Regions from separate parts of the Streptosporangium nanhuense genome, predicted to be linked through region 1. Evidence: riboswitches for the same ligand, from Rfam matches in the RefSeq annotation. Region 1 holds a riboswitch; the other holds the start of a gene.
The links. Region 1 has a riboswitch for cobalamin ahead of AC5L38_RS29885 (cobaltochelatase subunit CobN). Riboswitches for the same ligand answer to the same signal wherever they lie in the genome.
Positions count from the first base shown of each region.

Region 2: linked by a shared signal. The riboswitch ahead of AC5L38_RS34800 (hypothetical protein) and the one ahead of AC5L38_RS29885 (cobaltochelatase subunit CobN) in region 1 are both predicted to bind cobalamin.

Region 1 is NZ_JCADBG010000017.1:212,773-217,655, forward strand. Features, by position in the region: gene AC5L38_RS29870 (precorrin-2 C(20)-methyltransferase) at 1-296, opposite strand, end outside; gene AC5L38_RS29875 (precorrin-8X methylmutase) at 293-919, opposite strand; gene AC5L38_RS29880 (ferredoxin-like domain-containing protein) at 916-2,328, opposite strand; cobalamin riboswitch at 2,375-2,547, shown strand; gene AC5L38_RS29885 (cobaltochelatase subunit CobN) at 2,834-4,883, shown strand, end outside.
Region 2 is NZ_JCADBG010000023.1:112,187-117,069, forward strand. Features, by position in the region: gene AC5L38_RS34795 (KAP family P-loop NTPase fold protein) at 1-2,047, opposite strand, end outside; gene AC5L38_RS34800 (hypothetical protein) at 2,400-2,750, opposite strand; cobalamin riboswitch at 2,858-3,070, opposite strand; gene AC5L38_RS34805 (hypothetical protein) at 3,976-4,883, shown strand, end outside.

The sequences.
Region 1 (4,883 bases):
AGCCGCACCGCGCAGGCGGCGTAGAAGTCGTCGATCGCCCCCTGGTAGCCGCCCGGGTGGTCGGTGGTCTCGGTGGTGAGCGGGTAGATGAGCGCCTCCTCGACCTGTCCCTCCCGCAGGTAGGGCGCGGCCACCGAGCGGGCGATGCTCCGGCCGTGGCGGGCGCTGTGGAAGGCGATCACATCCGCCTCGCCGATCAGGCGGGCGGCCTTGACGGTCACCAGTTCGGGGTCACCGGGTCCGAGTCCCACGCCCCACAGCCGTCCGGTCACGCGTCCGGTCACGTCGTCACTCATTCTTCCTCGCTCGCGATCGCGTTGATCGCGGCGGCGGTCATCGCGCTTCCGCCCCGCCGTCCGTCCACGACCAGGTACTCCAGGTTCGCCGGGTGCTCGGCGAGGGCCTGCTTGGACTCGGCGGCACCGATGAAGCCGACCGGGACGCCGAGGACGGCGGCCGGGCGGCCCGCGCCCTGCTCGACCATCTCCAGCAGCCGGAACAGCGCGGTCGGCGCGTTGCCGATCGCGACCACCGAGCCCTGGAGCCTGTCGCGCCACAGCTCCAGCGCGGCGGCGCTGCGGGTCGTGCCCAGTTCCGCGGCGAGTTCCGGCACCCGGGGGTCACCGAGGGTGCAGACCACCTCGTTGCCCGCGGGCAGACGCCGCCGGGTCACCCCGGAGGCGACCATCATGGCGTCGCAGAGCACCGGCGCGCCCGCGAGGAGCGCCTCGCGCGCCGAGGCCACGACCCCGGGTGACCAGCGCAGATCGCTCACCAGGTCGACCATCCCACAGGCGTGGATCATGCGGACCGCGACCCGGGCGACGTCGGCGGGCAGGCCGGAAAGGTCGGCCTCCGCGCGGATGGTGGCGAAGGAGCGGCGGTAGATCTCCGCGCCGTCGCGGACGTAGTCGATCACAGTTCCCCTCTGGCGGCCGCCAGCGCGGCCGCGGTCTCCTCGATGCCGGAGCAGGTCAGGCCGGTGCCGTCCAGCTCCAGGCGGTAGCCGTCACCGGTGGCGACGACATCCGCGACCCGCCCCCTCGGACGGCCGCAGCGCCTGCCGCAGCCCGCCCAGTGCACGGGGAGCGTACCGGTGCCCCGCCCGCTCCCGGACGGCGGGGCCGCGCCGATGGCTGTCGCGACGGCGGCGTCGGCCTGGACGTCGGCCAGGGACTTGGCGCAGCCGGGACGGCCGGTGCAGGCCGTCACACCGATCCACGGCGAGGCGGGGTCGACGACCAGCCCGGCGGCCTCCAGGCGGGCGGCCGTGCCCGCGACCTCGGCGCGGTCCAGGCCGGGCAGGACCACGCCACGCCACGGTGTGAGCCGGATCTCCCCGCCCGAGGCCGCGTCCGCGAGCAGCAGCGCCCGCTCGGAGGTGAGCCGCCCCAGCGGGATCGCCACCCCGAGCGCGACTCTCGCGCCTTCGTCGCCGTTCCCGTTTCCCGTTCCGTCCGTACTCCCGATGACGCCGACCGGCCCGAGGGTCACGACCCGCGTTCTCACCGGGGCGAAGGGGGGCGTACCGGAGACCCCGAGGGCGGTTCGCACCCGGGCGGCGATCAGGGAGGGGCCGTCGGGGAGTTCGGCGATCCGCCAGGCGGTGACGTCCCGGGCGGCCAGCTCGTCGAGGAACGCCTCCGCGGCGGCGAGCAGGGCGGTCACGGCTCCGTCCAGCGGGACGCGCAGGCCGGTGTCGGTCCCGGCGAGGACCAGCGCGGCCTCGTCCGGTCCGGTGGGCAGGATTCCCGCGTCGGCGCCCAGGCCGGCCACGTCCCCCCGGCCGTCGTCGAGGGCGAACATGAAGCGCCCCGGCAGGGCGGCGAGGGCGGGACGGGCGCACAGCCGCCGGTCCAGCTCGCTGATCAGCGGTGTGACGTCGACGATCCCGCCGCCGCGCGGATGCTCCGATCCGGCCGGATCGGTCGGCCCGGTCGGTACGGCTGGATCGGCTGACCCGGCCGGTTCGTCCAGTCCGGTCAACGGGGAGGCGAGGATGTTGCGGATCCGCTCGTGTGTCGCCGAGGGCAGCAGGCCCGCCTTCGCCATGCGCGCGGCGAACCCGCTCCCCCTCCCGCTGTCCGTGACGCCGTCCGGGTCCTCCGGGCCGAGGCCGCGTACCTGGACGTTCGCGCGGGAGGTCAGCTCGATGACGCCGCCGCCGTACGCCGAGGCGGCTTCGGCGAGTTCGCGCAGCTGGGAGGGGGTGAGGCGACCTCCGGGCACGCGGACGCGGGCCAGGCCGCCGTCCGCGGCGGCATGGACCTGGAGCGCCCCGGGGCACGCGTCGAGTCGCGATCGTCCGGAAAAGTCGGCAATGGACACTCGAAGGATGTTAATGCCAGTTTCTTGCAACGAACCGGACTGCCGTAGTGTCATCGGTGGCGACGGCAAAGGGAGGAAGCCGGTGTGATTCCGGCGCGGTCCCGCCACTGTAACCGGGGAGCGAACCCCACCCGGGCCACTGTCCGACGACGGGCGGGAAGGCCGGGGTGAGCACCGATCCGGGAGCCAGGAGACTCCAGCCGTCGCGGCCGACGACGACCCGGGGCGAGGACCCCGAGGGAGGAAGCTCCGTGCGCTCTTCGCCGTTCCCCCGCGACATCGTGGACACCGCGTACATCGTGGACACCGTGGCATCGCCGTTCCCCCGCCACGCCGCGCGCTTTTCGCCGCTCGACCGCCACACCGTGGCGGCACCGTCCCCCCGCCATGCCGTGGCGTCGCCGTTCCTCCGCCATGCCGTGGCATCGCCGTTTTCCCGCCTGTCCTCCCGCCACGCCGTGGCGCCCCTGGGCCGTACCGCCCTTCCTCTCCTGGAGTGTGGCGCGTGATCCTCCTGCTCTCGACCTCCGACACCGACCTGCTGAGCGCTCGCGCGAGCGGCGCCGACTACCGGCTCGGCAACCCCGCCAGGCTCACCGCCGACGACCTCCCGCCGCTGCTGGAGGGCGCCGAACTGGTCGTGGTACGCCTGCTGGGCGGGCGCCGCGCCTGGGAGGAGGGGCTGGACGCCCTGCTCGCCGGTCCCCGGCCCGTCGTCGTGCTCGGCGGCGAACAGGCGCCCGACGCCGAGCTGATGGAGCTGTCCACCGTGCCCGGCGGGGTCTGCGCCGAGGCGCACGCCTACCTCGCCCACGGCGGCCCGGCCAACCTGACCGAGCTGCACCACTTCCTGTCCGACACGCTGCTGCTCACCGGCCACGGGTTCGCCGCGCCCGAGCCCACCCCCACGTGGGGGACGCTGGAGCGCGAGGCGCGAGACCAGGAGGGACACGACGGGCCCGTCGTCGGGGTTCTCTACTACCGGGCCCACCACGTGGCCGGGAACACCGCCTTCGTCGAGGCGCTCTGCTCGGCGATCGAGGACGCGGGCGCGCGGGCGCTGCCGGTGTACTGCGCCTCCCTGCGCACCGCCGAGCCCGGCCTGGTGGAGGTCCTGCGTACGGTGGACGCCCTGGTGGTGACCGTGCTCGCGGCGGGCGGCACCCGTCCGGCGACCGCGTCGGCGGGCGGGGACGACGAGGCCTGGGACGTCGGCGCGCTCGCCGAGCTGGACGTGCCGATCCTGCAGGGCCTGTGCCTGACGAGCAGCCGGGCCTCCTGGGAGGAGAACGACGACGGCCTGTCCCCGCTGGACGCCGCCACCCAGGTCGCGATCCCGGAGTTCGACGGGCGGATCATCACGGTGCCGTTCTCCTTCAAGGAGATCGACGAGGACGGGCTCACCGTCTACGTGGCCGACCCCGAGCGGGCCTCGCGGGTGGCGGGCATCGCGGTGCGCCACGCCGCGCTGCGGCACATCCCGCCCGCCGAGCGGCGGCTGGTGCTGATGCTGTCGGCCTACCCCACCAAGCACGCCCGCATCGGCAACGCCGTCGGCCTGGACACCCCGGCCAGCCTGGTACGGCTGCTGGCCGCGCTGCGCGAGCGCGGCTACGACATCGGCGCCGAGGACGAGCTGCCCGGGGTGACCGGGCAGGACGGCGACGCGCTCATCCACGCGCTGATCGCCGCGGGCGGGCAGGACCAGGACTGGCTCACCGAGGAGCAGCTCGCCGGGAACCCGGTGCGCATCGCGGCGAGCCGGTACGCCGAGTGGTACGCCACCCTGCCCGCGGACCTGCGCGCCCGGATGGAGGAGCACTGGGGTCCGGCGCCCGGCGAGCTGTTCGTGGACAGGTCGCGCGACCCGGAGGGCGAGATCGTGCTGGCCGCGCTGCGCTCCGGCAACGTGGTGGTCATGGTGCAGCCGCCGCGCGGCTTCGGCGAGAACCCCATCGCGATCTACCACGACCCCGACCTGCCGCCCAGCCACCACTACCTGGCCGCCTACCGCTGGCTGGCCGACGGCTTCGGCGCGCACGCCATGGTCCACGTGGGCAAGCACGGCAACCTGGAGTGGCTGCCCGGCAAGTCGGCGGGCCTGTCGGCCTCCTGCGGCCCGGACGCCGCGCTCGGCGACCTGCCGCTGATCTACCCCTTCCTCGTCAACGACCCCGGCGAGGGCACCCAGGCCAAGCGCCGCGCCCACGCCACCCTGGTCGACCACCTCGTCCCGCCGATGGCCCGCGCCGACAGCTACGGGGACATGGCCAGGCTGGAGCAGCTCCTCGACGAGCACGCCTCCATCGCGGCGATGGACCCGGCCAAGCTGCCCGCGATCCGCGCCCAGATCTGGACACTGATCCAGGCCGCCAGGCTCGACCACGACCTCGGCGTCGCCGACCGCCCGCACGACGCCGAGTTCGACGACTTCCTGCTGCACATCGACGGCTGGCTGTGCGAGGTCAAGGACGTCCAGATCCGCGACGGCCTGCATGTGCTGGGGGCCGCCCCCGAGGGGCAGCCGCGCGTCGACCTGGTGCTGGCCATGCTCC
Region 2 (4,883 bases), on a different contig from region 1:
CTTGGCCCGCGATATACTCCTTTAGCTGCTCAACCGCTATGGCTAGCTGGCCCTCGCCGCCAAAAACGGAAGTTAGCGCGCCCCAAGCAAGTTGGTCTTCGAAATTAATGACAACGCTCCCCAGCGAATTAGTCCGACTCGGGGAAAGGGCGGTTTCGAGAAGGCGAGCAGTCACTGCTGGAGTCATAGCGGACTCGATAGCAGGTTCACCCGATTCCGCATCACAATCAACGGACTGCACGACCGTGCGAAGCAATTCCCTCTCTGAGTGCAGAGTTTCTGCCGGAGCAGACTTGATGTACTCACGAATATCAACTCGCAGTACTTTTTCCATTTCTGGACTGATCATTTGACCTGCAGATTCCCTTTGTTTTCCTACAATAGACAGGAACATCAGGCGAGCGTATGGGCTTTGCGTCGCTTCATATATCGTCCGCGCTATCACGTCAACATCATCTGAGGCAACACGTTGCATTAGCTTCTTCACCGGCCGAAGAACCGTGTAGTCCCTACCGTAATCCAGCATCTTGGCCGACTCTTCACTGAAGCGGGGAAACAATCCCAGGAGAGCGATTACGACTGTCGGAATGTTGTTGTCATTGATCTCATCAACATGGGCAAGGAAACGGTCGAGCGCATCCTCCAAATAACGATCTGGAATCACGGAGAGGGCACTCGCAAACTCATGTTCATTTCCAGCAGCGTAAACAATCGAGTCGACATGCTTGCTCGGCGAAATGCCGGATGGTAGCTCTCGGTGAAGGTAATACTTCAGGACAGTTGAGTGGGCTACTCGCCGGTCACGTCGCCACTCCTGTAACGAGTCATTTCCGTGCCACAAGTTTTCCGTGTAAAGCTGAGCGGCAGGGAAGATGTACCTAATGAGGGCTCGACCTACATCGTAGGGTAGCTCTTTCTGTATAGCAGACACTTTCTCAGCGTCTGCCGTGAACGTATCCTGGTTGCGTGTACCAGTTTGCCAGTTAGAGACATTCGTCAGTGCGCCAACATTTTGAGCTATAAGATCGTGCGCAGTCGGTCGCATTACACGGATAGCTTCCAGTGCTATGAGATCCGAAAGAGAAACTTCATCGCCCGCAGATCGAACAGTGAGAGGGAGAGATGACAAGAACCTCTTCACATCTCTCACTGTGTTAAAAAGTGGCCTGACGACTTGCCAGAACACATCAGGAAAGCGGTCCTCACCGAGACTGGGCATCGCGATGTCGGCGAGAACCTCTAACATCCCAATCCTGAGAACCGACGCCAAAGCTTCATCTGCGGCCAGCGGTACTTCTACTGAGGTCTTTACGATCTTCTCTAGGTAAGCTGCACCGTCGAGACCTTCTTCGCCGAGGGCGTTTTCTACCACCTTTCTATCAAAACATAGAAGGTAAACTACGTTAGGAAAAGAGCCATTGAGTCGAACAAGCCTGAATAGATCGCGTATCTCCTGGCGCGTGAGCCGATCAATGTCATCGATAAGAACAATGATCCTTCCGTCCAGCTGACTCAAAGCATCAGAAATCTCAATTCTTTGCTCGTGGATGCTTGTATTGAGAGCCTGAGATACTCCCTCCGATGTTTTTTGAGCAACATCGATGATTGCTGCTGCTCCGGGTATGAATTTTAGAGGCGAGAGAGAGGCGGAGTATTTGTTGAACTTCTCGGCAATACTGGCAGTGGCATCTTTAAGCCGCTTCTTTCGGCTTCTTCCGCCGCTCAGCTGCCGAGCCATTTCATCAAAGAAGAAACGGATCAAGTAGTCGGTTCCCGAGAAAAACCATGGATTGAACTCAACGACTTGCACCGCTTCTTGTTCGCGCAGGATGTTGGCAGTTAGGTTCAGTAGCGATGTCTTGCCTGTTCCCCATTTCCCCGTGATTGCCACCACCGCGCCGCGTTCAACGTTCATGGCTTGCACTTCGTCAGCTATTGCAGTCGCTAAGAGCGACCGGTTCAGCAGGTCATCCTCGACGTTGAGAATCGGATCATCCCCTGCAAAGAGGGCGGATCGTCCATTGGGGGTGAGAATCGGCTCGCTCATAACGTCCACCTCGCTGGCTGGGGCCCGTACGTTGGTCGGCCTACCGTACTTCGTGATGAGCTTCGACCGACTCGTCCTAGTGGTCTTTGGTGCGTGGGCGGCGCTGGCCGCGACCGGCCGAAGAGCCGCAGCGCGGCCAGCGACCGCCCGACGCGCGCAGGCCGCCGCAGGCGGACTGCCTTGACCAAGTAATGAAAATCCTCGCGGATCGACCCGCCAACGCGTCTCGATCATGTAACTCAGGGACCTACAGGGCCGGTTGCCCAGACGTCCTAGCAGCTCAGAGTATTGATCACCTCAATGAGTCACTACGCCGAGCGCTCTCCCGCGAATAGTTGCCTTTGCGGTTGAACTAGTGGTAGTTGGTGTCGAACCACTTGGTCATCTCCAGCGGCGCCACCCCCTCGGCACCCCGGGCCATCGCGAAGTACGGATCCGCCGCCCCGGAAAACCGCTCAGGCACCGCGCCCACCAGCGCGATCGCATCCAGCACCTGGTCATACAGCGAGAACGTGTTGGACGGCACCGCATCCAGCCCCGCCCCCGACAGCTCCCGCCACACCCCTTGCCGCAACCCCGCGGCCGTCCCCTGAAGACCGGCGGCATCGACCCGCCCAGCCCAGTAATCCTCCGTCGCCCGCTTCAACTCGCGACGATCCCCGATACGGGGGTAACCCAAAACAGTCGTGGTGACCTTGCTCATGGCGTCCTTCCCTCGGCTCATGCCATGCCGACCCACGGCCGCGAGCGAGGACATGCGAAAGACGCATCCCAGGCCCTCCCACGAGGCCACGGATCACCGCACACCGGACGGCGCACGGGCGACTGGCAGGTCTTCGGACTCGCGGGCACCACACACAACCCCTACTGACCGTCGCTTCCCAGATGCGCACACACCCAGTGCCAATGACGGCGTTCGTTCCCACTCACCGCTGCGGGGCAGCCCCGGAATCACACCGGGTTCCCTCTTACGACTCCCGGCACCGCAACGGCGCCGGGAGAACCAACCGCGCCACGAGCATATGCCAGACACGCCCCCTCCAGCAGACCGGCCGGGCGGTCAGGGGATCCCGCCAATGGCAAGCCGGCAACACAGGCAGTCTCCTCGGCCTGCCCAATCCTGCCGAAGAGACCGCATTCCCCTGTCCGAGCGGCGCTACGCCGGAAGTGGCCACCTACTCACTGCGTCATCCACCCCGGCGGTTCAGTTGAGGTCGCCTTGCGCCACGTCTTCGCGACCTCCGCAGGGTTCTGCTGATGGAGGTTGCGGAGGAGCATTGTTGCCACGCGGACGAGATCGAGGAAATCCCGCCCTATAGGGATCCGGAGACCTTCCACAATTAATGCAAGGCCCTCCTCAAGTCGTTCTGATTCACTTATCGATTGGCCATTGACAACGCGGCCGGTGGCCAAGTCCACACGGGCAAGCATGCGCCTGACGTCCTTCGAACGCCGCCTGTCGGTGACCGGGCTCGCACTCGACGTGCGGCCGAGGGTCTGTCTCCCCTTGCGGTAAGCGGCGTGACCGGTTGCCGCGCTCCATCATCGTGGCCGCGACCGTCGACGGCCCACGCCGGTGTCGGGATGAACCGTCGATTCGACATACTCGAATTCCCGATGAGGAATCCGCCGATCAGCCAGGAAAGTCCATGAATCGAAACCCTTGACAAGATGTCTCGCATTTATCAAGGCTGTGATCAGGTACCAAATCGAAGAGGATTCGAGTTATTCGAATGGTGACGACAGAAATGGCGACGACGAGGAAGTCGTCGAGTACGACCAAGGCGTTCGAGCTGCTGTAGACGGTGGCGTCCGAGTGAACCGAACCAGCGCACATCGGCACCCGTGACGGGGGACGCGCCTCGCGCGCGGCCCCGAGGCCCGGAGCGGCACGAACGGACGCCTTGCTCAACGAAGAAGGAAGCGCAATGAGAGCAACAACTCGCAATCGCAGACGTCGCTCGGCCGTGGCGGCCCTGAGCATGGTCACCCTGGGGGCGTCTCTGCTCCTCGCCGCGACGCCGACCAGCGCGACGTCGGCCGCCGCGACGTCGGCCGCCGCGGACGGGCCCAACGCCTCGATCATCTTGGGCGAGGTCAACGAGGAGAACGGTCTCCGCCAGATCGAGGAGGGTGACGGCGCGACCGCACCCGTGACGGTCGGCGGGCGGAGCGCACGCAAGACCGTGCAGACCTCGGCACCGGCGCAGCACATGTACTTCCAGGTCGACGACGCGGTCGCCTTCGACGGCGCCTTCGTCGCGTGCCTGCAGGTCGAGTACTTCGACGAGGGCGGGGCCACGTTCCGCGTCCAGTACGACTCGACCAGCAGCGCGTACGCCGGGACGGGTTCGGTGAACCGCACCGGGTCGAACACGTGGAAGACGGCGGGCTTCGAGCTGATGGACGCCCGGTTCGCCAACCGCGAGAACGGCGGCGCCGACTTCCGCGTCGAGGCGGGCACGACCGGGGTGACCTTCCACAGCGTGAAGTTGACGATCATCCAGGAAGACGACGGCGTCACCCCGCCGTGCGCGGCCGCCGATCCCGAGCCGGAACCCACCCCCATCCGCTGGCGGCTCAAGTACGACGAGCCGTTCGACAAGAAGATCCGCACCGAGGCGAGCCCGTGGGTGCTCGACGACTACAGCGAGCCGGTCGACGACTTCAACGACGACAACGGCGACCTCTACCGCCTTCAGCTCGGTCCGAAGTTCGACGCGGCGATGGCGACCATGCGGACCTACCGGCAGGAGACCGAGTTCGGCAAGGACGGCTGGCTCACGGCGTCCCTCTCCACGCGTGAGAGCGGCGGGCGGGTCGACGACAGCTACAC